Regions from separate parts of the Delftia sp. DLF01 genome, predicted to be linked through region 1. Evidence: riboswitches for the same ligand, from Rfam matches in the RefSeq annotation. Region 1 holds a riboswitch; each other region holds the start of a gene.
The links. A riboswitch is a leader RNA that binds a small molecule or an ion and turns the genes downstream of it on or off. The one in region 1 is predicted to bind cobalamin.
Positions count from the first base shown of each region.

Region 2: another riboswitch for cobalamin. It lies ahead of IB269_RS15455 (TonB-dependent receptor domain-containing protein); the one in region 1 lies ahead of IB269_RS22440 (TonB-dependent receptor).
Region 3: another riboswitch for cobalamin. It lies ahead of IB269_RS08245 (TonB-dependent receptor); the one in region 1 lies ahead of IB269_RS22440 (TonB-dependent receptor).

Region 1 is NZ_JACVAZ010000004.1:302,816-310,564, reverse strand. Features, by position in the region: gene IB269_RS22460 (LLM class flavin-dependent oxidoreductase) at 1-236, opposite strand, end outside; gene IB269_RS22455 (ABC transporter ATP-binding protein) at 241-1,005, opposite strand; gene IB269_RS22450 (FecCD family ABC transporter permease) at 1,002-2,024, opposite strand; gene IB269_RS22445 (ABC transporter substrate-binding protein) at 2,021-2,962, opposite strand; gene IB269_RS22440 (TonB-dependent receptor) at 2,973-5,213, opposite strand; cobalamin riboswitch at 5,341-5,625, opposite strand; gene IB269_RS22435 (CHAD domain-containing protein) at 5,680-6,546, opposite strand; gene IB269_RS22430 (YbaK/prolyl-tRNA synthetase associated domain-containing protein) at 6,604-7,095, opposite strand; gene IB269_RS22425 (transcriptional regulator) at 7,162-7,749, shown strand, end outside.
Region 2 is NZ_JACVAZ010000003.1:49,305-57,053, reverse strand. Features, by position in the region: gene IB269_RS15470 (hypothetical protein) at 1-362, shown strand, start outside; gene IB269_RS15465 (heavy metal-binding domain-containing protein) at 518-838, shown strand; gene IB269_RS15460 (ABC transporter substrate-binding protein) at 881-1,825, opposite strand; gene IB269_RS15455 (TonB-dependent receptor domain-containing protein) at 1,831-3,735, opposite strand; cobalamin riboswitch at 3,805-4,032, opposite strand; gene IB269_RS15450 (hypothetical protein) at 4,128-4,517, shown strand; gene IB269_RS15445 (helix-turn-helix transcriptional regulator) at 4,629-4,820, shown strand; gene IB269_RS15440 (sulfite exporter TauE/SafE family protein) at 4,830-5,636, opposite strand; gene IB269_RS15435 (AraC family transcriptional regulator) at 5,765-6,532, shown strand; gene IB269_RS15430 (MFS transporter) at 6,529-7,740, opposite strand.
Region 3 is NZ_JACVAZ010000001.1:1,856,042-1,863,790, reverse strand. Features, by position in the region: gene IB269_RS08270 (LysR family transcriptional regulator) at 1-204, shown strand, start outside; gene IB269_RS08265 ((2Fe-2S) ferredoxin domain-containing protein) at 209-991, opposite strand; gene IB269_RS08260 (ABC transporter ATP-binding protein) at 978-1,766, opposite strand; gene IB269_RS08255 (FecCD family ABC transporter permease) at 1,763-2,848, opposite strand; gene IB269_RS08250 (ABC transporter substrate-binding protein) at 2,835-3,878, opposite strand; gene IB269_RS08245 (TonB-dependent receptor) at 3,878-6,034, opposite strand; cobalamin riboswitch at 6,155-6,474, opposite strand; gene IB269_RS08240 (2OG-Fe(II) oxygenase) at 6,487-7,170, opposite strand; gene alkB (DNA oxidative demethylase AlkB) at 7,189-7,749, opposite strand, start outside.

The DNA.
Region 1 (7,749 bases):
TGGTGCAGCGGCAGCACCAGCACCGAGGTGCCCACGCGCAGCCGCTCGGTGCGCGCCAGCACGGCGGCGGCCAGCAGCAGGGGCGAGGGATAGGGCCAGGCGGTATCGGGCACGCGGAATTCGTTGAACCACACGCCCTCGAAACCCAGGCGCTCGGCGCGCTCGAACAGCGCCAGGAATTCACGGTGCCCGCCGCGCGTGGCGTCGCGCGTCCAGCCGGCCAGATCGATGCGCATGGGTTCAGTTCTCCTGTTTCAGCCGCGCGCGCAGCAAGGTTTGCGGGGGTGCGTCGATGCGCTCGAAATCCACGCCGAACACGGCATCCAGCCCCGGCGCATGCAGCAGCTCGGCAGGGGCCCCATCGAGCGCAATGCGCCCCTGGTCCAGCACGATGACGCGCCCGAAGTGCGCCAGCGCCAGGTCCAGGTCATGCATGACCACCAGCACCAGCCGCTCGCGCCCACGCTGCGCCAGCGCCTGCACCAGGGCCAGGCGGTGGCGCACGTCCAGCGCGGCGCCGGGCTCGTCGGCCAGCAGCACGGGCGGGTCGGTGGCCAGCACGGTGGCCAGCAGGGCACGCGCCTGCTCGCCGCCGGACAGCGTGGACCAGCGCCTGCGCGTGAAGTCCTGCAGCCCGGCGCCTGCAATGGCCGCCTCGACATCACCCCGGCCCGCCAGCCGCATGTGCATGAGCTCGGCCAGCGTCAGGTCCCAGTGCGGCGCAAAGCGCTGCGGCATGTAGCCCACGCGGCGTGCGCGCTCGGCCACGGGCAGGGTTGCAATGTCTTGCCCGTCCAGCAGCACGCTGCCGGATGCAGGCGCCTGCAGCCCCGCCAGCAGGGACAGCAGGCTGGACTTGCCCGCGCCATTGGGTCCCACCAGGGCCACGGCGCCGCAGGCGGGCAGCTGCAGCGAGACGGCGTCCAGCACACTGCGGCCACGATGGCGCAGCGTGAGGGACCGGGCCTGCAGGCGCGGTGGGGCGCAAGGGATGGCACCGTTCATGCGGACCTCAGCCTGCGCGCCAGCAGCACGATGAAGAAGGGCCCGCCCGCCACGGCCGTGACCAGGCCCAGCGGGATTTCGGCCGGCGGCAGCACGCTGCGCGCAATCGCATCGGCCAGCGTGACGATGATGGCGCCCGTGAGCGCCGACGCCGGCAGGGCCGCGCGGTGCAGCGGTCCCGCCATCCAGCGCGCGATGTGCGGCGCAGCCAGGCCCACGAAGGCCACCAGCCCGCCATAGGCCACGGCCACGGCCACCACCAGCGAGCCGGCCAGCACGGCCAGCGGCGTGAAGCGCGCCACATCCAGGCCGAAGCCCTGGGCCGCATCGGCACCCAGGCCCAGCAGGTCCAGCCCGCGCGCCAGCGCCATGGCCCCGGCCAGGCAGGCCAGGGAGGCACCGGCCAGCAGGCCCAGGCCGCTCCACGACGGCGTCTGTATGCCGCCCAGCACCCAGCTGAGCACCACCTGCAGGCTCACCGTCTCATCGGACAGCGCCAGCATCAGGAACGAGCGCAGCGCGCCCAGCACGGCCGCCAGCGCCACGCCGGCCAGCAGCATGCCGGCCGCATCGGTGGCACCGGCCACGCGCGAGACGGCCAGCACCAGCACGGTCGAACCCCAGGCGCCCGCAAAGGCCAGCACGGGCAGCGTCCAGGCCTGGGACAGGCCGAACAATAGATGCATGGGAACCAGCAAGGCGACGGTCGCCCCCAGCGCCGCGCCGCCCGAGGCGCCCAGCAGATAGGGCTCGGCCAGCGGATTGCGGAACACGCCCTGGAAGATGGCGCCCGACAGGCCCAGCAGCGCGCCCACCAGGGCGGCTGCCAGCACGCGCGGCACGCGCCACTGCAGCAGCAGCCGGCTGCGCAGGCTGTCTTCGCCGCCCAGCGCGGCCAGCAGGTCGGCCGGGCTGGCCCACTGGTGGCCCGCGCAGGCGGCGATCAGCAGGCTGGCCAGCAGCAGCAGGACCGCACCGGCCCAGGGGCGCCACGCAGATGGATGTGAGAGGGAAGTCATGCGGCCTCCCCGGCCCAGGCCGCAGGGTGCAGCCAGCGCGAGAGTTTTTCCACGCCGCCAAAGGTGCGCGGCCCGGGAATCAGGAACTCGGCGCGCGCCACCGTGGTGGCCCGGCCGCCGCGCACGGCACGCAGGTCGCGCCAGCCGCGCTGGCCGATCAGGTCCTGCATGGCCTCCTGCGTGCCCGCGAACAGCAGCACGTCGGGGTCGGCGGCAAGCACGGCCTCGGGCGAGACCTGGGGCACGGTGCCCAGCCCGTCCAGCGCGAACGCGGCGCCCGCGCGCACCATGGCCTCTCCCGTATAGGTGCCCGGCCGGGCCGCCAGCAGCATGCCATTGCCCAGCCGGCCCGTGACCATGAGGGCACGCGGCCGGGGCTGGCCGGCCACCTGCCGGTCCACGCGCAGCAGCCGCGCCTCCTGCGCCAGGGCCAGCGCCTGGCCGCGCGCCTGCACGCCCGTGGCGCGGGCCACCAGGCGCAGGTTGTCCATCACCTCGGCCAGCGAGCGGCTGAGCAGCACCATCACCGGCACGCCGATGCGCTCCATGGGATCGACCAGCTGGTGCGCCGCCTGGCGCGCGGGCGTGACGATGACCAGGTCCGGCTGGCGCGCCACCACGGCGTCCACCGAAAACCCCAGCCGCCCGCCCACCTTGGGAATGCGCTCCACGCCCGGTGGAAAGCGCGTGAAATCCTCCACGCCCACCACGCGGTCCAGCAGGCCCAGCGCGGCCACCAGCTCGGTGTTGGAGGCAAAGATGGAGACGATGCGCTGCGGCGGCGCAGCAATCTCCACGCGCCGGCCCAGCGCATCCTGCAGCACCACCGGACCGCCTGCAGCGACGGTGTCGGCCCAGGCCGCGGGCAGGCCGCAGCCCAGGGCCGCCGCCGCGCCCTGGCGCAACAACTGGCGGCGCGTGGTGCTGGATTGCCTCATGCCATGGTCCTCAAAACTCTGCTTGCAGGCCGACCATGAGTTCGCGCCCCGCCATCGACGTTCCGCAGCCGCCGTTCTGGTACGCCGGGTTGGCGATGCAGGGCGCACGGTCCAGCGCGATGAAGATGGGATGGCGGTTCAGGTCGAACAGGTTGTTGACGGCCGCGAACAGCTTGACGCCGCGCGACACGCGGTAGTCGGCCCGCAGGTTCCAGATGGTGAAGGCGCCCTTGCGGTGGATGAAGGTGCTGCTGGGCTCGCCCTGCGGGATGAGCAGCGCCTCTTCCGTGTCGTACCACATGGGACCGCGCAGCAGCGTGGACAGCTGCAGGCTCCAGTCGCCCTGCAGCCGCCCGCTGCCCTGGCCGTAGCGCACGCCGGCCGAGGCCTCGTAGCGGTACATGCGCTGCACCTTGTCGGTATTGGCCGAGGCGGCCGAGCCCTTGTCGCGCATGCTGAAGTGGTAGTAGCCGCCAGCCCAGGCCTTGAGCTGGTGGCCCGTCAGGTTCAGCGCCCGCGCCAGGTCCATGTCGGCCTGCATTTCCAGGCCGCGCGCCACGATGTCGGCCGCGTTGTTGGCGTAGTCCGAGGTGTTGGTCGTGGCCCCGCGCGAGACGGTGATGATGCGGTCGGTGATGGTGTTCTGGAACAGGGCCGCATCCACGCGCCAGCCGGGCTGCTGCAGCGCGGCGCCGACCTCGATCTGGCGGCTGGTCTCGGGCTTGAGGTTGGGGTTGCCGAAGGTGCGGCCACCGCCGACGGCCGTGAAGTCCGAAGCCAGCTCCGTGGCCGTGGGCGCGCGAAAGCCCGTGGAGGCGGCAGCGCGCAGCGTGAGCCGGTCCGTGGCCTTCCAGGTGGCGCCGGCCGACCAGGTGTGGTTGTCGTAGTCGCGCGTGCTGGCCTGGGCCAGGGCGAGGTTGGGCGTATCGTCGAAACGCGTCGTGCCCCAGGTCTTGCGCAGGCCGGCACGCAGGGTCAGGCGGTCGTCGAACAGGGTCTGCGCGTCCTCGAAGTACAGCGCGTGCACCTGCTCGGTCTGGTTGTTGTCGTAGGGCGCGACCTGGCCCGCCGGGCCGCCCGGCATGGCCACGCGCAGGCGGTCGGAGCGCAGCTTGCTGCGCTCCCAGTCGAAGCCCATCAGCAGGTCATTGGTCTGGCTGACACGCAGGCGCGGCTGAAAGCGCAGGCCCGTGGCGTCCAGCTGGCGATGGTTGTAGTCGCGCGCCGTGCCGGGCACGGCACTGTTGCCCGAGCGGATCACGGGCGATGCCCAGTTGAACTCATCGGTATCGACCAGGCTGTAGAGGTGGGTCGTCCAGCTCAGGCGCTGGCCGGGCAGTGCGCCCTCGTAGGTCAGGTCCAGCGAGCGGTTGCTGCGGTTGTCGCGGCTGTAGATGTTGGCGCCCGATCCGCGAAAACCCGCGTTGTAGATGCCGTCCGTGCGCATTTGCAGCTCCACGCGGTGCAGCTCGTGCAGCTGCCAGCCCAGGGCGCCGCTGGCGCCGCGCCGCTTCCAGCCCGTGTTCTCCATGCGCGTGCCGCCGTCGCCCGACTCGTAGTCGCCGCGCCCGCCTGCGCTCACGCCGAAGTACCAGTCGAAGCGGTCATTGGCGCCGGCCGTCTGCGCATCGGTGCGCCACAGGTCCCATGAACCGGCCGAGATCTGGGCGCGCGTGCCGGGTGCAGTAGCTCCCGTCTTCATGATGATGTTGACCACCCCGCCCATGGCCTGGCTGCCGTAGATCACCGAGGACGGGCCGCGCACGATCTCGATGCGCTCCACATCCGAGGGGCTGAGCTTGGACAGGTTGGCCGTGCCCGCGCGCCGGCCGTTGACCAGCACCAGCACCTGGCTGCGGAAGTCGCGCCCCTGGCCGTCGGTGGAGGCGCCGCGCAGGTTCATCGAGGTCTGGGCCGCCGTCCATTCGCTGAGAAAGCCCACGGCGTTCTCGGCCAGCAGGTCGGTGACCGAGCGCGCGCTGGAGCGCTCTATGGCCTCGCGGTCGATGGTCTGCGTGGTGCCCGCGATGCGGCTGCGCGCCTCGGGCCGCGCGGTGGCGGTCACGAAGACGGCGTCCAGCGCATCGTCGGCGGAGTCTGTGGATCGGCCCGAAGCCGGCTCCTGCGCGGCGCCGGCCGCTGCAGCGCAGCTGGCCAGCAGGACGGCGGCCGCTACGGGCCGCAGGCTGGCGACAAGAGGGAGAACAGAGAGAAGGCCGGAGGAATCGGCGGCCGAGGAAGCGAAGCGCATGCGTTGACCCAACTGCCCCACTCACCCGCGGGGCCTATCGTCTGAACCACGCCGCACAGCGCGCACGCCGGAGCCGGCCACGGCAGCGCAGGCTGGGGCCGGACCGGACAGGCGCACTCCCGCGGCGTCCGAAAGCAGTGCAGAAGGCCGGTATCCGGGCTTGCGGAACGCTGCGGCGCGCAGGGTGGGCGCGCTGCGGCAGGCATCCCCGCCTTCCCATGTCCGTCCAGACACAGTGGCTTGCGGCGCGCAACCGGTGGGTGGCGCGCCAGCGTGGGGAGTTGTATTCCGCTGACCGTTGCGGGGGCAGCGCAGGCATTGCGAGCGGCCACCTCGATGGCATCGCGCACCTGCTTCCCGTTGAACCCCTGGCCGGCAAGCGGCATGGGGCACCTTCAGCAACAGCGCACCGCCACGGCCCAGGGGCTGCGGCGGTGCGCCAGCGGCGGATTATCGCTGATGCTGTCTAGAGCCAGAAGCCCGGCACCCGGGCCAGCGCCCGCAGCGCGCGGCGGCTGCTGCGCGCGCTGGTGGCCAGGCGGGCCTGCAGGTAGCCGGCGGCGAACCAGGCGCGCGGGTCGCGCGCGGCCTCGGCATGGAAATGCTCGGCCGCCACGGCCATGTCGTTGTGCAGGCCCAGCGCGTCCTGGGCGGGCACCAGCGCCTCGGCAAAGCGCCGGCCCTTTTTGCCGGGCCACATTCCGGGCGCGAATTCCCGGGCAAAGTCCGCCAGGTAGCGCAGGCGCTTGAGCCGCTTGCGCACGCGGTGCTGCTGCGCCAGCGGCAGGCGGTCGAAGTGCCGGCCGTCGCGCAGCACCTGGCGGTGCAGGCGCGCCAGCCGCCGGGCCAGGTACTTGCGCGTGCCTGCGGCGGACAGGTGGGCAAAACGGGCCGATGGCTCTGCCTGCGCCAGCGCCTGGATCTCGGCCAGCGCGTGCAGGAATGGCGGCTCGCGCACGGCAGCGGCTGCATCCGCCTGCACGGCCTGCGGCGCCTGCCACTCGCACAGGGGCGCATGGGCGGCCTGCAGCAGCGGGCGCACCACATCGGCCAACGTATCGGCATCGCGCAGCGTGCCCAGTTGCGCAAAGGCCTGGGCCAGGGGGTCATCCCATTCGGCGCGCATGCCGGGCGCCAGCCCTGTGCACTCACGCAGCACGGTGCGCAGGCGCCGCAGGGCCACGCGCAGCTGGTGAATGGTCTCGGCATCGCTGCCACCGCCCTCCAAAACCGCCAGATGCGACTGCACCTGGGCCAGGGCAGCAGCCAGCGCCGCACGCACAAAGCCGGCCGCATCGGGCCGGTCAGGGTGCTGCTTCGCAGGGGTGGACATGGTCAGGAGAGGGTGTGCGGGCGCTGCTGCGATTGTGGGCACCGCCCGGCCCCCGGGTCAATCGGCGCCATCCCCGCTCAGGCTGTGCAGCGCGGGCCGGGCAATGCGCACATAGTCGGCCGAGTCCAGCACGATGGAGCGGTCCAGCCGGCCCGCGTTGAAGGCGATCTCGCCAAAGCGCTCGACCAGGGCCGGGTCCACCACCAGGCGCACCTGCGGGTTGAAGGAGAACGGCGGCACCGATCCCATCACGCAGCCCGTGGCGGCCTGGGCCTCCTCGGGCGAGGCCAGCGTGGCCTTGCGCACGCCCACGGCCTGGGCCAGGCGCTTGAAATCCAGCTTGCGGTCGCCGGGCAGCACGGCCAGGAACAGCTGGGGATCGCCCGCACCGGACGCATCGCGGCTCTTGCAGAGCATGGCCTTGGCGCCCTGGCCGGGGGCGGTGCCCCGGATTTCGGCGACCAGGTCGGAGCGGCCTTCGGCCGGATGTTCCAGCACGCGAAAACGCGCGCCCTGGGATTGCAGCAGGTCTACAAGGGTGTCGAACATGGTGGAAAGCGCAGAGAAGTCGTCTGGATTTTGACATTTTGTCCAATTCAAAACAAAATGTCCAATATGACCCAACGAACTCCTGAACAGCGCCAGCTTCTGGACCAGTTGGCCCAGATCGCCGAAGGCCTGGGCCAGACCTTTGCCCCGTTCTGCGAGGTGGTGGTGCATGACCTGCTCGACCCGTCCCATGCGGTGCTGGCCATCCACAACAACCTGTCGGGCCGCGAGGTGGGCCAGGGCGCGACGGAGCTGGGCCTGGCCCGCATCCTCGACCCCGGCTACGAACAGGTCATCGCCAACTACCCCAACCAGTTCGCCGATGGCCGCCAGGCCAAGAGCACGTCCATCGGCATCCGCGACTCCGAGGGCCGCTACATCGCCGCGCTGTGCATGAATGTGGACCTGACGATGTTCCAGGGCTTCCAGGGCATGCTCAACCGCTTTGCCGCCGTCAGCGGCGACACCCCCGCGCGCGAAATGCTGGACCCCACGGGCGCCGGCGCAGGCGCCGACACGGTGCGTGCCCGCATCGACCAGTTCGCGGCCCGCCTGGCGACCACGCCGCGCGCCCTCAAGCCCGAGGAGCGCCGCGCCCTGGTCCGCGAGCTCAAGGGCGCCGGCCTGCTCGATGTGCGCCGCTCCATGGAGACC
Region 2 (7,749 bases), on a different contig from region 1:
GCCGCGCCAGCCGTTACCTGCCCTCGGCACCTGCTCACATTCCCCACAAGGGCTTTGCCGTTCTCTGCGTGGAGTTTGGGGCGCATGTACTGCGTTTTTCCTCTGCGGCTCAGCTCGATGAGTGCATTCGTGTACTTTCCATGAAACCCTTGCCCACATCGCGCCAGTTGTCCAACCTGCGCGTCACGTCGCTGGGGCCAAACGGGCATTGGTTGAGCCGGCTGCCGGTGGCGATCAAATCCGGAAAGGCAAGAGGGCGGGTGGTGATGGGGCTTGAACAGACGCGGGCAGCGATAGTAGGCAAGTCCGATGGGGGGACGTGCCAGAACTCGGCTGAGCGGACCAATGCCCTGGCGAGCTGACAGCATCATTACAACTGGCACAGACTGCACCGCAGCAGCGGCCAAGTCGCTCCGTGTCTAGGATCAAATCTCCAAACAATCGCTTGACGGTTCACAGCTAGTCCGGCCGAGTGGCGAAAGCTCGGCACTCCCATCACCAACACCCAGGAGCTTCAATGATCATCACCACCACCCCCCAGATCGAAGGCCGCCGCATCACCCGCTACTGCGGCGTGGTCGCGGGCGAGGCGATTTTGGGCGCCAATGTGTTCAAGGATTTGTTTGCCGGGCTGCGCGACATCGTGGGCGGGCGGTCGGCCACCTATGAGCGCGAGTTGCAGCGGGCGCGCGAGATTGCGCTCAAGGAGCTGGAGGAACGCGCCCAGGAACTGGGCGCGAATGCCGTGGTGGGGGTGGACCTGGATTACGAAGTGCTGGGCCAGGGCAACGGCATGTTGATGGTGTCTGCCAGCGGCACGGCCGTGGTGCTGGAGTAGGCAAGGCTATCGGCCAAGCGGGTCAAGCTCTGGCCAGCGAAGTCAACGCGGCGCCGTGCCCCGCATCTCCAGGCAGCGGCCCAGCGCCCGCGCTGCCTCGCCCAGGCGCGGGCCGGGTCGGGAGACCACGTCCGTCTCGACCAGGTCCAGCGCGCAGATGCGGCCTGAGCGCACGGCGGGCATGCGGCTCCAGCCGGGGCGGGTGGCAAAGCTGGCCGATGGCGTCTGCGGCGTGTGGATGATGAGTTCTGGCTGCTGGCGCAGCACGTATTCGGGCGTGATGCGGGGGAAGGGCCCCAGGTTCTGCGGCAGCACATTGCGCGCGCCCAGGCGCTGCAGCAGCTGGCCTATGAATGAGTCCGGCCCCGCCGCATAAGGCGTGGCGTCCACCTCGAAATACACCTTCTGCCCGGCGGGCGCATGCGCCGCCAGCGCCTTGGCCTGCTGGTCCACCTCGGCCTGCATGCGCGCCAGCAGGGCGTTGGCGCGCTGCACCTGCAGCAGCTGGTCGAGCTTGTGCAGCACCTGCTCCAGCTGCGCCATGTCGTTGGCGTCCAGCGCCAGCACCGGAATGCCGAAGCGCTCCAGCTGCGCGATGACGGGTGCGGAATACGCCATCAGCACCACGTCGGGCCTGAGCCGCACGGTGGCCTCGACCAGCGGGGCAAAAGTGTGGCCCAGCTTGGGCAGGGCGGCCACGCGCGCCGGGTGGTTGGAGAACTCGTCCACGCCCACGATGCGCTCACAGGCCTCCAGCGCGCACAGCGATTCGGTCAGCGAGGGCAGCAGCGAGACGATGCGCTGCGGCACGCGCTCCAGGCGCACCTGGCGCCCGCGCATGTCGGTAATGGTGTAGGGAGTGGCTGTGCTTGTGCTGCCTTGGCTCGCGTCTCCCGTCTTTTGCGCATGGGCGTTGCTGGCGCCGCCCGCGCAGGCCAGGGCGGCGATCAGCAGCAGAAGGCGGGGCAGGCGCACAAGCAGGTGCATGGCGGTCAGGGCAGGGGAGTCCAGCGCACGCTGACGAACACGGTGCGGCCTGCGTTCGCATAGCCGCGCGTGGGGGCGTAGTCGCGGTCGGCGATGTTGTTGACCCGGGCCAGCAGCGTCCATTGCCTGGTCAGCTGGCGCTGGGCGTAGAGGTTGACCACGCCGTAGCCGCCCAGCTTGAAGGTATTCGCCTCGTCTGCGTAGCGGCCGCTGTACAGCTGCGCTTCGCCGCCCAGCGTCCAGCCGGCCGCCTGGGTGTCGGCGTTGAGCTTGAGCATGCGCTTGGAGCGGTAGGGCAGCAGCTTGCCGGTCTCCAGGTTCTCGGGGTTCATGAAGTCCAGCGAGGCGCCCAGGTTGGCGCTGCCCAGGCGCGTGCTGCCCGACAGCGTCAGGCCGGTGATTTCCACGCTCTGCCAGTTGCGGTAGCAGTTGCAGGGAACCGCGCTGTTCCAGTCGTATGTGATGAGGTTCTTGAACTTGTTGCGGTAGACCACGGCCGAGAGGCGGTTGGCACCGGCCGCATAGTGCAGGCCCGTTTCCACGTTGGTGCTGCTTTCGGGCTTGAGGTCGGCCGCCGCCTGGCCCGTGAAGCGCTCGTACAGCGTGGGCGTTCTGAAGGCCGTGCCGGCCGATGCCACCCAGCGCCAGCGCTCGTCGATCTGCAGGCCGTAGCCCAGGCCGCCCGTGGTCTTGTTCTGCTGGTCGCGCACCTGGTCGTGGCGCAGGTTGGCGTCGAACTGGTGGCGTCCCTCCGTCAGGCGCCAGCCGGCCGACAGGGAGTTCTGCACGCGCCGGCTGTCGGTGTTCTGGGTCCAGGCGTATTGCGTGTCCAGCTTGTCCTCGCGGCGCTCCAGGTCGATGTTGAAACGGTGCTGGCCCAGCGTGAACAGGTTCTGCAGCAGGTAGTTGGTGGAGCGGCCCTTGGCGCTTTCGGGCGACTGGGTGTGGCGGTCGCTTTGGCTGTCGGTATGGGAGATCTGGACCACGCTTTTGTAGATGGCGTTCCAGCCGGCCTGCCAGCGCAGGCTGCCGGTGGTGTTCTTGACCACGTCGTAGTCGTCGAACGGCGGCGGGCTCTGGTCGTAGTGGGTGCGCAGGCGGCTGTGCAGCAGGCTGGCATCGATCTGGTGGATGCCCGTTTTGTAGCCCGCGTTCAGGCCCAGCGAGGTGTTGCTGTAGCCATCCTTGTCCGGGTTGGGCGAGAAGGTGTTTCCGGGGTAGACGTCGAAGCCGTCACTGCGCTCGTCAGCCAGGTTCAGCCCATAGGTGAAGCCGTTGGCACCGCCCTGAAATCCCGTGGCGAGCTTGCTGGTGCCCTGGTTGCCTATGCCGGCCTCGGCATAGGCGCGGGTCTGGCCGTCCGCCCGCTTGGTGAAGATCTGGATCACGCCGCCCATGGCGTCTGAGCCATAGATGGCGGCGGCCGGGCCGCGCAGCACTTCGATGCGCTCGATCTGCGCCAGCGGCAGGGTGGACCAGACCGCGCCGCCCTGCAGCTCCTGCGAGCTGTAGCGCACGCCGTCGATGAACACGGCAGTGTGCTGGTTGCTGGTGCCGCGCAGGTAGACCGAGGTGACCTGGCCCGGCCCGCCATTGCGGTTGATCTGCACGCCCGGCACCTGCACCAGCAGGTCGGCCACGCCCGTGGCGCCGCTGCGGGCAATGGTCTCGGCGTCGATCACGGTCATGTCGGCCGTGACGGTGTGCAGGGACTGTTCGCTGCGCGAGGCAGTGACGACCACGGTATCGAGCTGGGAGGCCTGTGCGCGCTGCGCCTGTTGTGCCTGTGCTTGGGCCTGGCAGGCCAGCAGCGAGGCCGCAGCCAGGGCGGACAACGTGCGCAGTACGGGAAACGCCGAGGGCGAGCGAAGAGCGGCGCCAGGGGCGCGCGCGAGGGCGAGGGTGTGCATGGATGCGAGCCAGTTGCGCGCCAGCGACCCCGCCGGCACGGAAACCACAAAGACCGGCTGCGCTGCATGCGCGGCCGGCCGCCTGTTGGCCGGTATCCAGACTGGTGACGCACTCGCCAAGGCCTTCCCGGGCTGTACGCCCAGTGGCACGGGTTTGGCGGGGGCCGGTGCCATGCACGCGGCGTTTCACTCACTGTTGCGGGGGCAGTACATGCGGGCGGCTTTATCTGGCCGCCCCATGTTTCCCGTTTAACCGCAGCCCCTGGGGCTGCTGGCACCAACGGCGGCGATTGTACGGCGGGGCGTTCAGTACCGATGTAAAGCTTGCTTGACATGTCCGCGGATGGCATTGCACAATGTCAAGCATCCTTTACACATTGCGAGAGACTTCCATGAATCAAACAACGGTCACCAACCGCCGCTATCAGAAGGAACTTGGATTTGCGCTGCTGCTCTACATGGCGCTGCTTGTGGGGGCGCTTTTGCTCAGCGCCGACATGCAGGCCGGGGCCCTGCGCACGGCGCTGCTGCTGAGCCCCATGCTGGCGTTTGCGCTGGCCGTGCGGGCCATCGTGCGCCTGGTGCGCGATACCGACGAGTTCCTGCGCAAGTCCATGCTGGAGCAGCTGGCGATTGCGGCGGCGGGTACGGCGGGCCTCACCTTCACCTACGGATTCCTGGAAATGGCAGGTTTTCCCAAGCTCAGCATGTTCATGGTATGGCCCTTGATGGGTGCGCTCTGGGTGGCGGCTTCGGTGGCCCACTGGCTGCGCAGCCGATGAGCTGTTCCGCCAAAGTGCCCCTCCCATGAAAAATGACCCCCGCGCTCCCCTTGCTGTGCAAGGTCCGCTGCCCCCCGAGGGGGTGCCTTTTCATCTTGGGGCGGCCCTGCGATGAAAAACACCATCCGTGAACTGCGCGCCGAGCGCGGCTGGAGCCAGGCTGCGCTGGCGGACCTGCTGGGCGTGTCGCGCCAGACCGTGAACGCGATCGAGACAGGCCGCTACGACCCCAGCCTGCCGCTGGCATTCGCCATCGCCCGGGTGTTCGAGACCCGTATCGAGTCCATCTTTGAAGAGGGATGAGCGCCGCGTTCAGGCCACGATCATGACCAGCAGCACCAGGCCCAGCAGGGCCAGGTAGGCCTTGGCATGCAGGGCATCGGGAATGCGGCCGATCAGCGGGGCCGCCAGCCTGATGCCGGTCCACGATCCGGCCGTCAGCAATGCAAAGGCCTGCAGGTCCACATAGCCCACATGCCAGGGGCCCAGCCCCGCGCCCCGCGATGCCAGCATGTAGGCAGCGGTGCCCGCCACGGCCATGGGCAGGGACAGCGGGCTGGCCATGGCCGTGGCCGCCGCCATGCTGGCGCCACGCCTGCGCATCAGCGGCACGGTCATCACGCTGCCGCCCACGCCCAGGAAGGCTGCAATCGCGCCAATCGCCAGGCCTGCGATGGCGGCGGGCCTGCGGCCCATGGGCTGCAATTGGGCGGTGGTGCCGTGCACGAAGCCCGGGCGCAGCAGCGCGTCGGCAATGGTCAGCGCAAGGTAGGCAATGAAAGCCCAGCGCACCCATTCCCCGCTGATCCAGGTGGCGGCCGCCGCGCCCGCCACGGCGCCGGCCGCGATGAAGCCGGCCAGTGCCCGCACCTGATCCCAGGGCAGAGCGCCCGCGCGGTGCTGGCGCAGCGTGGCCATGGAGGCGCCGAAAATCATCACGCAGGTGGAGGTGGCCACGGCAATGTGCATGGCAGCCTGGCCAACGGCGGAGTCCGCGCCGTGGATGGAGGTCAGCAGCGCATAAAGCAGCGGAACGGCCACGAAGCCGCCGCCAAAGCCGAAGAGCACGGTGGTCACGCCGGCAAGCACACCGAAAGCCAGCAGCAGGAGAGGGAACACAGACAGTCCTTTGGAAAAAACGAGCAAGGACTGAACCTTAGGATGCTGCGGTTTGGCCTGCTTTCGCGGATAGGTCAATAATCCTCGAATTCCTGCCAAAGCCTGTTGGCTGTTTTCCGGACATCCCCATGCTCAACATCCCGCTGCATTCCGTGGACGCCGTGGCTCGCGACGTGCTGGCCATCGGCACCGACTACACGCCTGGCACGCTGCTGCCCACGCACAGCCACCGGCGTGCCCAGTTTCTCTATGGGATGAGCGGGCTGATGGAAGTGGAAACCGACGACGGCGCCTGGACCATCCCGCCCTACAGCGGCGTGTGGATTCCGGCCAGCAAGCCGCACAGCGTGCGCATGCAGGGCGTGAGCACGCGCAGCCTGTACATCGAACCGGCTGCTGCGCCTCGCCCGGGTGTGCATTGCGAGGCCCTGGTCGTCACCCCGCTGCTGCACCAGCTGCTGCTGTCCTGCGCCGACCTGCCGGCGCTGTACGACGAAGCAGGCCGCGACGGCGCCCTGGTCACGCTGGTGCTGCATGAGCTGGCCTCGGCCCGCAGCCTGCCGCTGTTCGCGCCCATTCCCCGCGATGAAAAGCTGGCCGCCCTGTGCAAGCAGTTCCTGGCCCAGCCCAGCATCCGCGCCACGCCCCAGGATTGGGCACAGGCGTTGAACAAGAGCCTGCGCACCTTCAGCCGGTTTTTCCAGCAGCACACAGGCATGGCCTTTGGCGCCTGGCGTCAGCAGGCCTGCCTGCTGGCGGCGGTGTCGAGGCTGTCTGCGGGCGCATCGGTCACGCAGGTGGCCCTGGACCTGGGCTATGACAGCCCCAGCGCGTTTTCCACCATGTTCCGCAAGGCGCTGGGCCGGGTGCCTTCGGAGCTGGTGAGCCGGGTCTAGGCGGGGACGCTGGCCTGGGCAGCCGTCTCCCGCGTCATGGCCCAGAACACCAGGGCCGCCAGGCTGAACGCCGCCCCCGCCACGCAGACGCCGTGCCAGCCAAACCGCGCGTAGGCGTTGGTGGAAATCAGCGCGCCCAGCCCGCTGCCCACGGCATAGAACAGCATGTACAGGCCCACCAGCCGGCTGTGGGCCTGCGGGTTGCTGCGAAAGATCAGGCTCTGGTTGGTCACATGCAGGGCCTGGCCGCCCAGGTCCAGCAGCACGATGCCGACTACCAGCGCCCACAGCGATTGCTCCAGCAGCGCAATCGGCGCCCAGGCCAGCAGCAGGATCACCAGCGCGCCCAGGCTGGTGCGCTGCGCGAAACCCTGGTCGGCCCAGTGGCCGGCACGGGCTGCTGCCAGTGCGCCCACCACGCCCGCCAGGCCAAAGGCGCCGATGGCCGTGAGCGACAGGCTGTAGGGCGGTGCGCTCAGCGGCAGAACCAGGGCGCTCCAGAAGATATTGAAGGTGGCAAACATCAGCAGGGCCAGCATGCCGCGTGTGCGCAGCATGCGGTCCTGGCGCAGCAGCTGGAGCATGGAGGCGAGCAGCTGCGTGTAGCTGGGTGCATGCAAGGGCACCGCCAGCCGGGGCAGCTGCCGCCACAGGAGCCAGGCCAGGGCCAGCATCAACAGGGCCGAGCAGGCATAGACGCCACGCCAGCCAGCCAGGTCACCCACGGCGCCGGCAAACACGCGCGCCAAAAGCAGGCCGATGAAAACCCCGCCCTGGGCCGCGCCCACCACGCGCCCGCGCTCATGCGCCTGGCTGGCGCTGGCCGCATAGGCGATCAGCCCCTGCGTCATGGCCGTGCCCAGCAGGCCCACGGCCAGCATGCCCGCCAGCAGCAGAACGGCCGAACGCGCGGTGCTGACGGCCGCCAGAGCCAGCACCAGGCCCAGCAACTGCAAAAGCATGAGCCGCCGCCGCTCCAGCCGGTCGCCCAGCGGCACCAGCAGCAGCAGCGCCAGCGCGCAGCCGGCCTGCGTGGCGGTGACCACGCCGCCCACGGCCGCATGGCTGATGCCGAAGTCGGCCGACAGCGCCTCCAGCAGCGGCTGGGCGTAGTAGACATTGGCCACGCTCAGGCCGCTGGCAGCGGCGAACAGCAGCACCAGGCTGCGCGGCATGCGGACCGTGTCCGGAGCAGGGAAGGCGTTCATGGGTTGAAT
Region 3 (7,749 bases), on a different contig from region 1:
CGGGGGATTGCCTACAAGTCGTATTTCGACGTGGCCGAGGACCTGGCCCGGGGCCGCCTTCTTGCGCTGTGCACCGACTGGACGACCGAGTGCGTGCCGCTGTTCCTGGTCGCCCCCAGCCGCAGGCAGTTCACGCCGCTGGTGCGTGCGTTGCGGGATTTTGTGGCGGTGAGGCTGGCCGAGCTGGAGGCGGCCCAGCCCTGATCCATCACGAAGCCCGCGTCCCCAGCTCCACTGGCCCGTGCACGTGGTGCTCCGCACAGACCTGCCGCGAGAGCACATGGGTTTCGATCACTTCGGCGGCATTCTCGGCCGTGAGCCGCCCGTACCAGACGCCGTCCGGATAGACGATGGCCAGCGGGCCATGGTTGCAGGGGTACTGGCAACTGGTCTGCAGCAGGCGCAGCCTGGCACGCAGTTCGCTGCTGGCCTGCACGGCATCGCCCAGGCTTTGCCAGACGGCCACGGCGCCCAGGGCGGTGCAGCGCGGTCCCGTGCAGACCAGGGCGTGGTGCTGGTGGTCTGGCACCTGGGACCAGGCCTGGGGATCGTGCTGCCATTGGTCGCCAGCGGTCTCGGCAATGTCGGGGGCCTGAAGGGCCCGGGCCATCTGAGACAGCAGCAGCGCGGGCATGGCCGCAGCGCCCAGCAGATGGTCGGCAAACCGCACCTGCACGCCCTGGTCCGGCAACTGCGAGCGCCAGCGCATGGCCAGCTTGTGCAGCCAGCGCAGCAGGGCAGGCTCGTCGGGCGAGAAAAGAGGCAGCACGACGATGGAGCGCGCCGGCAGGCATTGCTGCAGCGCCTCGGGCAGCGAGGGTGCGGCCTTGTCCACGAAGGATGTGACGACCTTGCAGGCCGGCTCCAGCGTCGGGCGCAAGGCATCGGCCAGTTCGATGAGGCTTTGGCGCGAGGCGGCGCCCGTGCCGCCACGGCCCAGCACGATCACGGCGTCGGGCCCGGGCGGGATGGATGTTTCAGAGGAGTTCATCGGGAATGAAGCTGATGCGCAGCCGGCCGGTGGCGGCATGGATGTCCACCTCGGCAGCCACGCCGTAGACCTGGCCGATGGTGGCCGGGGTCAGTACCTGCGCCGGTGTGCCATGGGCAACGATGCGGCCTTGTTCCATGAGATAGAGACGGTCGCAGTAGTGGGTGGCGATGTTGAGGTCGTGCAGGGCGACGATGCTGCTGATCTGCAGGCGCCGGACCAGTGACATCAACTCCAGCTGATGGCGTATGTCCAGGTGGTTGGTGGGCTCGTCCAGCAGCATCAGCCGAGGCTGCTGGGCCAGCGCGCGGGCCACGAGCACGCGCTGCTTCTCGCCGCCGGACAGGCTGGAGAAACGCCGCTCCTCCAGCGCCAGGGCATTCACCTGGGCCAGTGCCTGGCGCATGCAGGCGAGGTCCTCGGCGCTGTCGCCCGCCCAGGGAGACTGGTGGGGGATGCGGCCCATCATCACCGCCTCGCGCACGGTGAAGTCAAAGCTCTGCGGCGCCTCCTGCGCCAGGACCGAGACCTGGGCCGCGAACTCGCGCGCCGTCATGTCCCGGATGTCGCGCTGGTCCAGCAGCACGCAGCCTGCGTCGGGCCGCAACACGCGGTAGAGCATGCGCAGCAGGGTGGATTTGCCGCTTCCGTTGGGGCCGATGAGCCCCACGCATTCGCCGCCGTGCAGGGCAAGGCTGGCCTGGTCCACGATGCGCCGGGCGTCGGCACGCCGGGCATCGGCGCTCCAGCACAGGTCCTGGGCTTGCAGCTTCATGGGCCGCGCCCTCCCTGCACCGGCTGGCGCACCAGCATCCAGACGAAGAAGGGTCCGCCGATCAGCGAGGTGATCACGCCCACGGGCAGTTCCATGGGCGCAAAGGCCGTGCGCGCGACAAGATCCACCAGCACCAGCAGCAGGGCGCCGGCCAGGGCGGCCACGGGCAGCACGCGCCGGTGGTCCGTGCCCACCAGCATGCGCGCGGCGTGCGGCACGATCAGCCCCACAAAGCCGATGGCGCCGCTGACCGCCACCATGGTGCCCGTGAGCAGCGATACCGCCAGGAACAGTGCGCGCCGCAGCCGTGCCGTGTCCACGCCCAGCGTGGCGGCGGCCTCGTCACCGGCCAGCAGGGCGTTGAGCGGGCGCGTCTGCAGCCCCAGCCAGAGCATTCCCGCAGCCAGCACGGCAGCGGGAATGCCCAGTTCCTCCCACTGCGTGCCGGCCAGGCTGCCCAGCGTCCAGGTCAGCAGGGCATTGGCCAGGTCGCGCTGGCCCGATGACAGGGTGATCAGACTGGTCACGCCTGCCAGCACATAGCCGATGGCCACACCACCCAGGATCAGCCGCGTGGCATGAATGCGGCCCTGGGAGCGGGCCAGCAGGTAGACGGCGACGGTGGCCGCCAGCGCCCCGGCAAAGGCCCCGGCCGTGAGGGCGTACATGCCGGCCGAGGCCAGCGCACCGAAGGCCAGCACGGCCACGGCGCCCACCGACGCACCAGAGGACACGCCCAGCAGATAGGGATCGGCCAGCGGATTGCGCACCATGGCCTGCATGATGGTGCCCACCACGGCAAGCCCCGCGCCCACCAGGGCCGCCAGCAGCACGCGCGGCATGCGGATCAGCCAGACGATCTGCTGGTGCTGCGGCGTGATGCCCTCCAGTGGCGGCGGCTGCATGCCCAGCACCTGCAGCAGCCGGCTCCAGGCAATGCGCCAGACCGTGCCCGCCGGCATGTCCACTGGCCCCCAAGTGATGGCCAGCGTCATCACCAACAACAGGGCCGCGAACAGCAGCAGGCACCAGAGGCGGGCGGCGCCCGAGCGCCTGGGCCAGCGGGAATCAGTTGGCCGCATGGCTGGGCGCCGGCATGCGGTCGGGGTGCAGGGCCTGCGCCAGGGCGCGGGTCCGCGCAATATTGCGCGGGCCGGGCGTGGCCTCGGCATAGGTCATCACGAAAAACCGCTTTTCGCGGATGGCATCGACGCCGGCCAGCTCGGGCTTGGCCAGCAGGAAGTCGATCTTGCCCTGTGCATGGGGCTGGCCGTAGTCGATGATGACGATCCACTGAGGGTTGCGCTGCACCACGTCCTCCCAGTTACCTGCAGGCCAGTTGCTGGGAATGTCGTCGAAGATGTTGCGCCCGCCCGCTTCCTCGATCATGGCCTGCGGCATGCCGTAGCGGCCCACGGTCACGGGGATGTCCTGGCCGCTGTCGTAGACGAAGACCGAAGGCCGCTGCCGCACGCCCTGCATGCGCTCGCGCAGGTCCTTGAGTTCGCGCTCCAGCCCCTGCGCCAGTTGCTCGGCATGGGCGTCAATGCGGAAGATGCGGCCCAGGTTGCGCAGGTCGGTCAGGCCGTCTTCCAGCGCCACCTGGCTGCGCGGCCCCACGCGGATGCACGATTCGGACAGCACATATGAGGCAATGCCGTGGCGCTGCAGCACCTCGGGCGTGATCTGGCCCTGGCGAAAACCGTAGCTCCAGCCTCCGAAGACGAAATCTGCCGAGGCGCCCAGGATGGCCTCCAGGTTCATCTCGCGCTCGGCCAGCCGCGGCACGCGGGCCAGCTGGGCCTGGAAGGCCGGGTCGATCTGCTTGGCCTGCGTGATACCGCTGTAGCCCACCAGCCGATCGCCCAGGCCCAGAAAGAGGAACATCTCGGTGATGTTCACGTCATGGGTCACGGCGCGCAGCGGTGCGCTGGCGTAGGTCACGGGGCTGCCGCAGACATTGACGGTCACGGCCGCCTGCGGTACGGCAGCCGGTGCCGGCAGTTCACTGGTGGTGCCGGAATCGCTGCGCGAGCAGCCGGCCAGCAGCAGGGTGGCCGCCAGGGCGCCAGCGCACAGGCCGTGGAGGCTTTTGGAGCGCGCCATGGCCATCAGAACCGGATATGGGCCGCGATCTCGAAGCGACGGCCTTGCCCGACCAGGAACTGGCTGCCGTAGCTCGATCCCACATAGACCCTGTCGGCCAGGTTGCGGCCGATCAGGCTCAGGGTGGTGCGCGGGTCCACCTGCCAGCTCAGAGCAGCGTCGGCCACGGTGTAGGCGGGCAGGTTCACGGTATTGGCGTTGTTGCCAAAGCGGTCACCCACGTAGCGCAGGCCCAGCGAGGCCTGCCAGACGCCCACGCGGTAGTGGCCCCAGAGGTTGGCCGTGGTCTTGGCCACGTTCTGCGGGCGGTTGCCGGCGCGGTTGCCGCCGGCCTCGATGAGCTTGTCGAACTGGGCGTCCACATAGGACAGATTGCCCTCCACGCGCAGGGCGGGCGTGGCCTGGAAGGTGGCGGTGACCTCGGCCCCGCGCGAGGACTGGCTGCCGCCCTGGATGGAGATGGCCGGGCGGTCCGGGTCGCGCGTGATGATGTCGTCCTTCTTGATGTCGAACACGGCCAGCGTCCACTCGCCGCGCCCGCCGGCCACCTGTTGCTTGATGCCGATCTCGGCCTGGCGGCCCTTGCTCAGCTTGTAAGCCGTGTTGGCCAGGTTCAGCGACACCAGGCTGTTGACGGGATCGTGTCCCGAGCTGATCTGCCCATAGACATGGGTGTTGCGGGCCAGCTCATAGGTCAGGCCCAGGCGCCAGGAGGTGGCGGCCAGCGTCTTGTTGAAATCAGTGCCGCCCACCAGCGAGTGGCTGGCAAAGTCGTAGACATCGCGGCGCAGGCCGGCCATGGCCAGCCAGCGGTTGCTGATGCGCCAGGCATCTTCCAGGTACAGGGCATGCTGGGTCACGCCGGTTTCTGTCTTGGCGGCGGTGAGATCGGGGCTGGCCCAGCTGCCATGCACGGGATCCCAGGCCGAGACCGTGGACGAGCCGCCATAGGGCGAGTTGTTGGACAGCCGCAGGTTGATGCGCGCGGCCTCCCAGCCCATGGCGATCTTGTGCGAGCCCCGGTCCACGTTCAGGCCCAGGCGGTTGCCGGTCTGCTCCAGGTCGTGCAGGATTTCCAGGTAGTCGGAGCGGCCCACGGTCCAGGTGGCGGGGTTGAGCGCGTAGGCCTCGATGTTGCGCCAGTGGCGGTCGGACTGCACGTGGTACAGCTCGTTGCGCACCGTCAACCAGTCATTGGCCTTCCATTGCACCTTGGCGCGCAGGCGCTCGTCGGCATAGCGCAGCACGCTGTCTTCGGCGTTGTAGTTGCGGTCGCGCAGGGACTCCACCACCTTGCCGTCCAGGCCCGGCGTGCCCCAGTAACGGCTGGGCTTTTGCACGCTGCGGTCGGCAATCAGGTCGATCTGCAGGTCGCTCGTGGGCTCCAAGCGCAGCGTGCTCATGAACTTGCCGTTGCGCGACTGGTCCAGATCGCGCTCGCCTGCGCTGCGGGCGGTGTAGCTGTCGATGCGGTAGCTGGCATAGGCGCCCAGGGCGCCGGTCACGCCCAGGCCCAGGCGCAGCGTGTCGTCCGTGCCCGCGCCCACCAGCACCTCGGCCGAGCTGGTGCGGCTGGGCTGCTTGCGGATGGCGTTGACCGTGGCGCCCATGGTGCCGCTGCCGTACATCAGCGAGGCCGGGCCGCGCAGCACGTCGATGCGCTCGTAGCCCCAGCTGTCACCCGGATAGGCCGTGGTGCCGGCGGCCACGCCCAGCACCATGCCGTCTTCGGCCACGCCCACGGAATTGACACCCGCAAAGCCGCGGCTGCTGAAGGCCAGGCCGCCGTTGCCCGGCGTGCTGCTGGAGGTCAGGCCCACGGTGCGTGTGACGGCGTCCACCAGGGCGTAGTCGCCGCGCTCCTGCATCTGCTCGGCAGAGACGCCGTCCACGCTGGCCGGCACTTCCTGGTTGGAGACGCCGGTATGGCTGGCAGAGCGCGCAGGCTGGGCCAGTTGCTGGCCTATGCGTTCGGCCTGGCCGGTGACCTGGACCTCGGGCAGGGCGGTTGATGGGGGCGTTGGCGTGGGCGTTTGGGTTTGAGCCTGCGCCGGCAGGCAGATGAAGGCGCAGGCCAGGGCCAGCGGGCTCAGCCGCACGGAAAGGGACTGGGCAGCGCGAGCGCTGGAAACCCTGGAAAAGGAAGAATGCATTTCGAACATCGGTCTTCGACCGTCTGATGCGAAAGCAAGGCACTGCCACCTCTCCAGCCAGCGTGGGAGGAAGGGGAGCAGGACGTTGCCATCCGCACCCCGCAGACAGTCAAGAAAACGCCTGCACAGCAGGCGCGAAACGCAGCAGGCCGGTCTCCGGGCTCACAAGCGGCGCAAGAACATGCCTTGCGCCCAGCGCCCCGTCTTCCCAATCCACCCGCGAAAAGCTGCATGCTGCAGACCACGCCATGAACCAGTGACAGCCTGTCATCGCCCCTCCGCAGGGTTGCGGAGACTGGCGGGACAGGCATGGAGCGCCTTGACTTGTTTACCGTTGCGGGGGCAGCCAAGGCCTGTGCCGGCAGCGCAAAAAGCATTTGCTGGCAGTCACCTTGTTCCCGTTTCATCCCCATGGCTGGCATGTGGACACCTGTTGCACGGATGCCTTTGCAGGCGCGGCATTATAGCCAGCGGTCTGTTTGCAGAGCCTTTGGCGCCTGGGGCACGTCGTGCAAAAGCAGCTCCAGACCCAGCCACTCGCCACGGTGAACGCGGCTGATGGCATGCCGCAGGTGCACGCGGTAAAAGCCTGCCGCACCGCGCACCGGGCGCGGCCCCGTGGCGATGATGGCCGCATCCCCCAGGCTCAGCGGCAGCACCATGGGGCGCGATTGCATGCGCGGGCGCTGCTCGGTCATCACGAATTCGCCGCCCTCGAAATCCTGGCCCGGCCGGGACAGCAGCAGCACCAGCTGCAGCGGAAACACCGCCGCACCTTCGCTGTATGAACGCAGCGGGGCATGGCCCGCTTGCGGCACGCGCAGCAGATGTGGCTGCGGCTGCGTTTGGCCTGCTTGCCGGCCCTGACGCATGAAATCCTCGAAGCAGCCTGGCAACCCAGGCTGCATGCCCATGTGTTCGCGCCAGCGGTTGGCCAGGGCCAGCAGATGCCCGTACAGCACCGGGCGCCATGCCTGCACGCAGGGCGGCAGGCCAGACGCGGCTGCCGCCTCGCGGGCCAAGGCGCGGCTTTCATCCGCAGTCAGCAGCTGCGGCAGCAGGGCATGGCCTTCGGCATCGAGCTCAGCGGCAATCCGCGCCCAATCCAGGCGGGCGAAGCGATCCTGGCTGTTGAGCCTGTCCATTTCAGACCGTCCAACCATTCAGCCCGCCTTGCGAAAAGTGAGATTGATGCGCCGCCCGCCCAGCAGCGGGTGAGGCTGGTCCTTGAGCGGCAACACGCCGTGGTGACGCAGCCGATCCACACCGCCCCAGACCACCACGTCGCCATGCTGCAGCGGCACCCTGGCCGTGCTGTCCGCGCGCGCCAGTCCTCCAAACAGAAACGTGGCCGGCATGCCCAGGGACACCGAGACAATGGGCGCGCCCAGGTCGCGTTCGTCGCGGTCCTGGTGCAGGGAAAGCCGGGTGCCGGGCAGGTACTGGTTGATGAGGCAGGCATCGGGCACAAAGCCATCGAACCCCGCCGCAGCGGCCGCCTCGCCCGCCAGCCGGACAAACACGGCCGGCATGGCCGGCCAGGGCTGGCCGCTGAGTGGGTCGATGGCGCTGTAGCGGTAGCCGCGCCTGTCGCTGGTCCAGCCCAGCGCGCCGCAGTTGGTCATGGCCACCGACATGGTGAAGCCGCCCGGCGTGACCAGATGGCGCAGCGGCGCCCGCGCCGCAATGCCTTCGGCCGCCTCCAGCAACTGCGCGGCATGGGG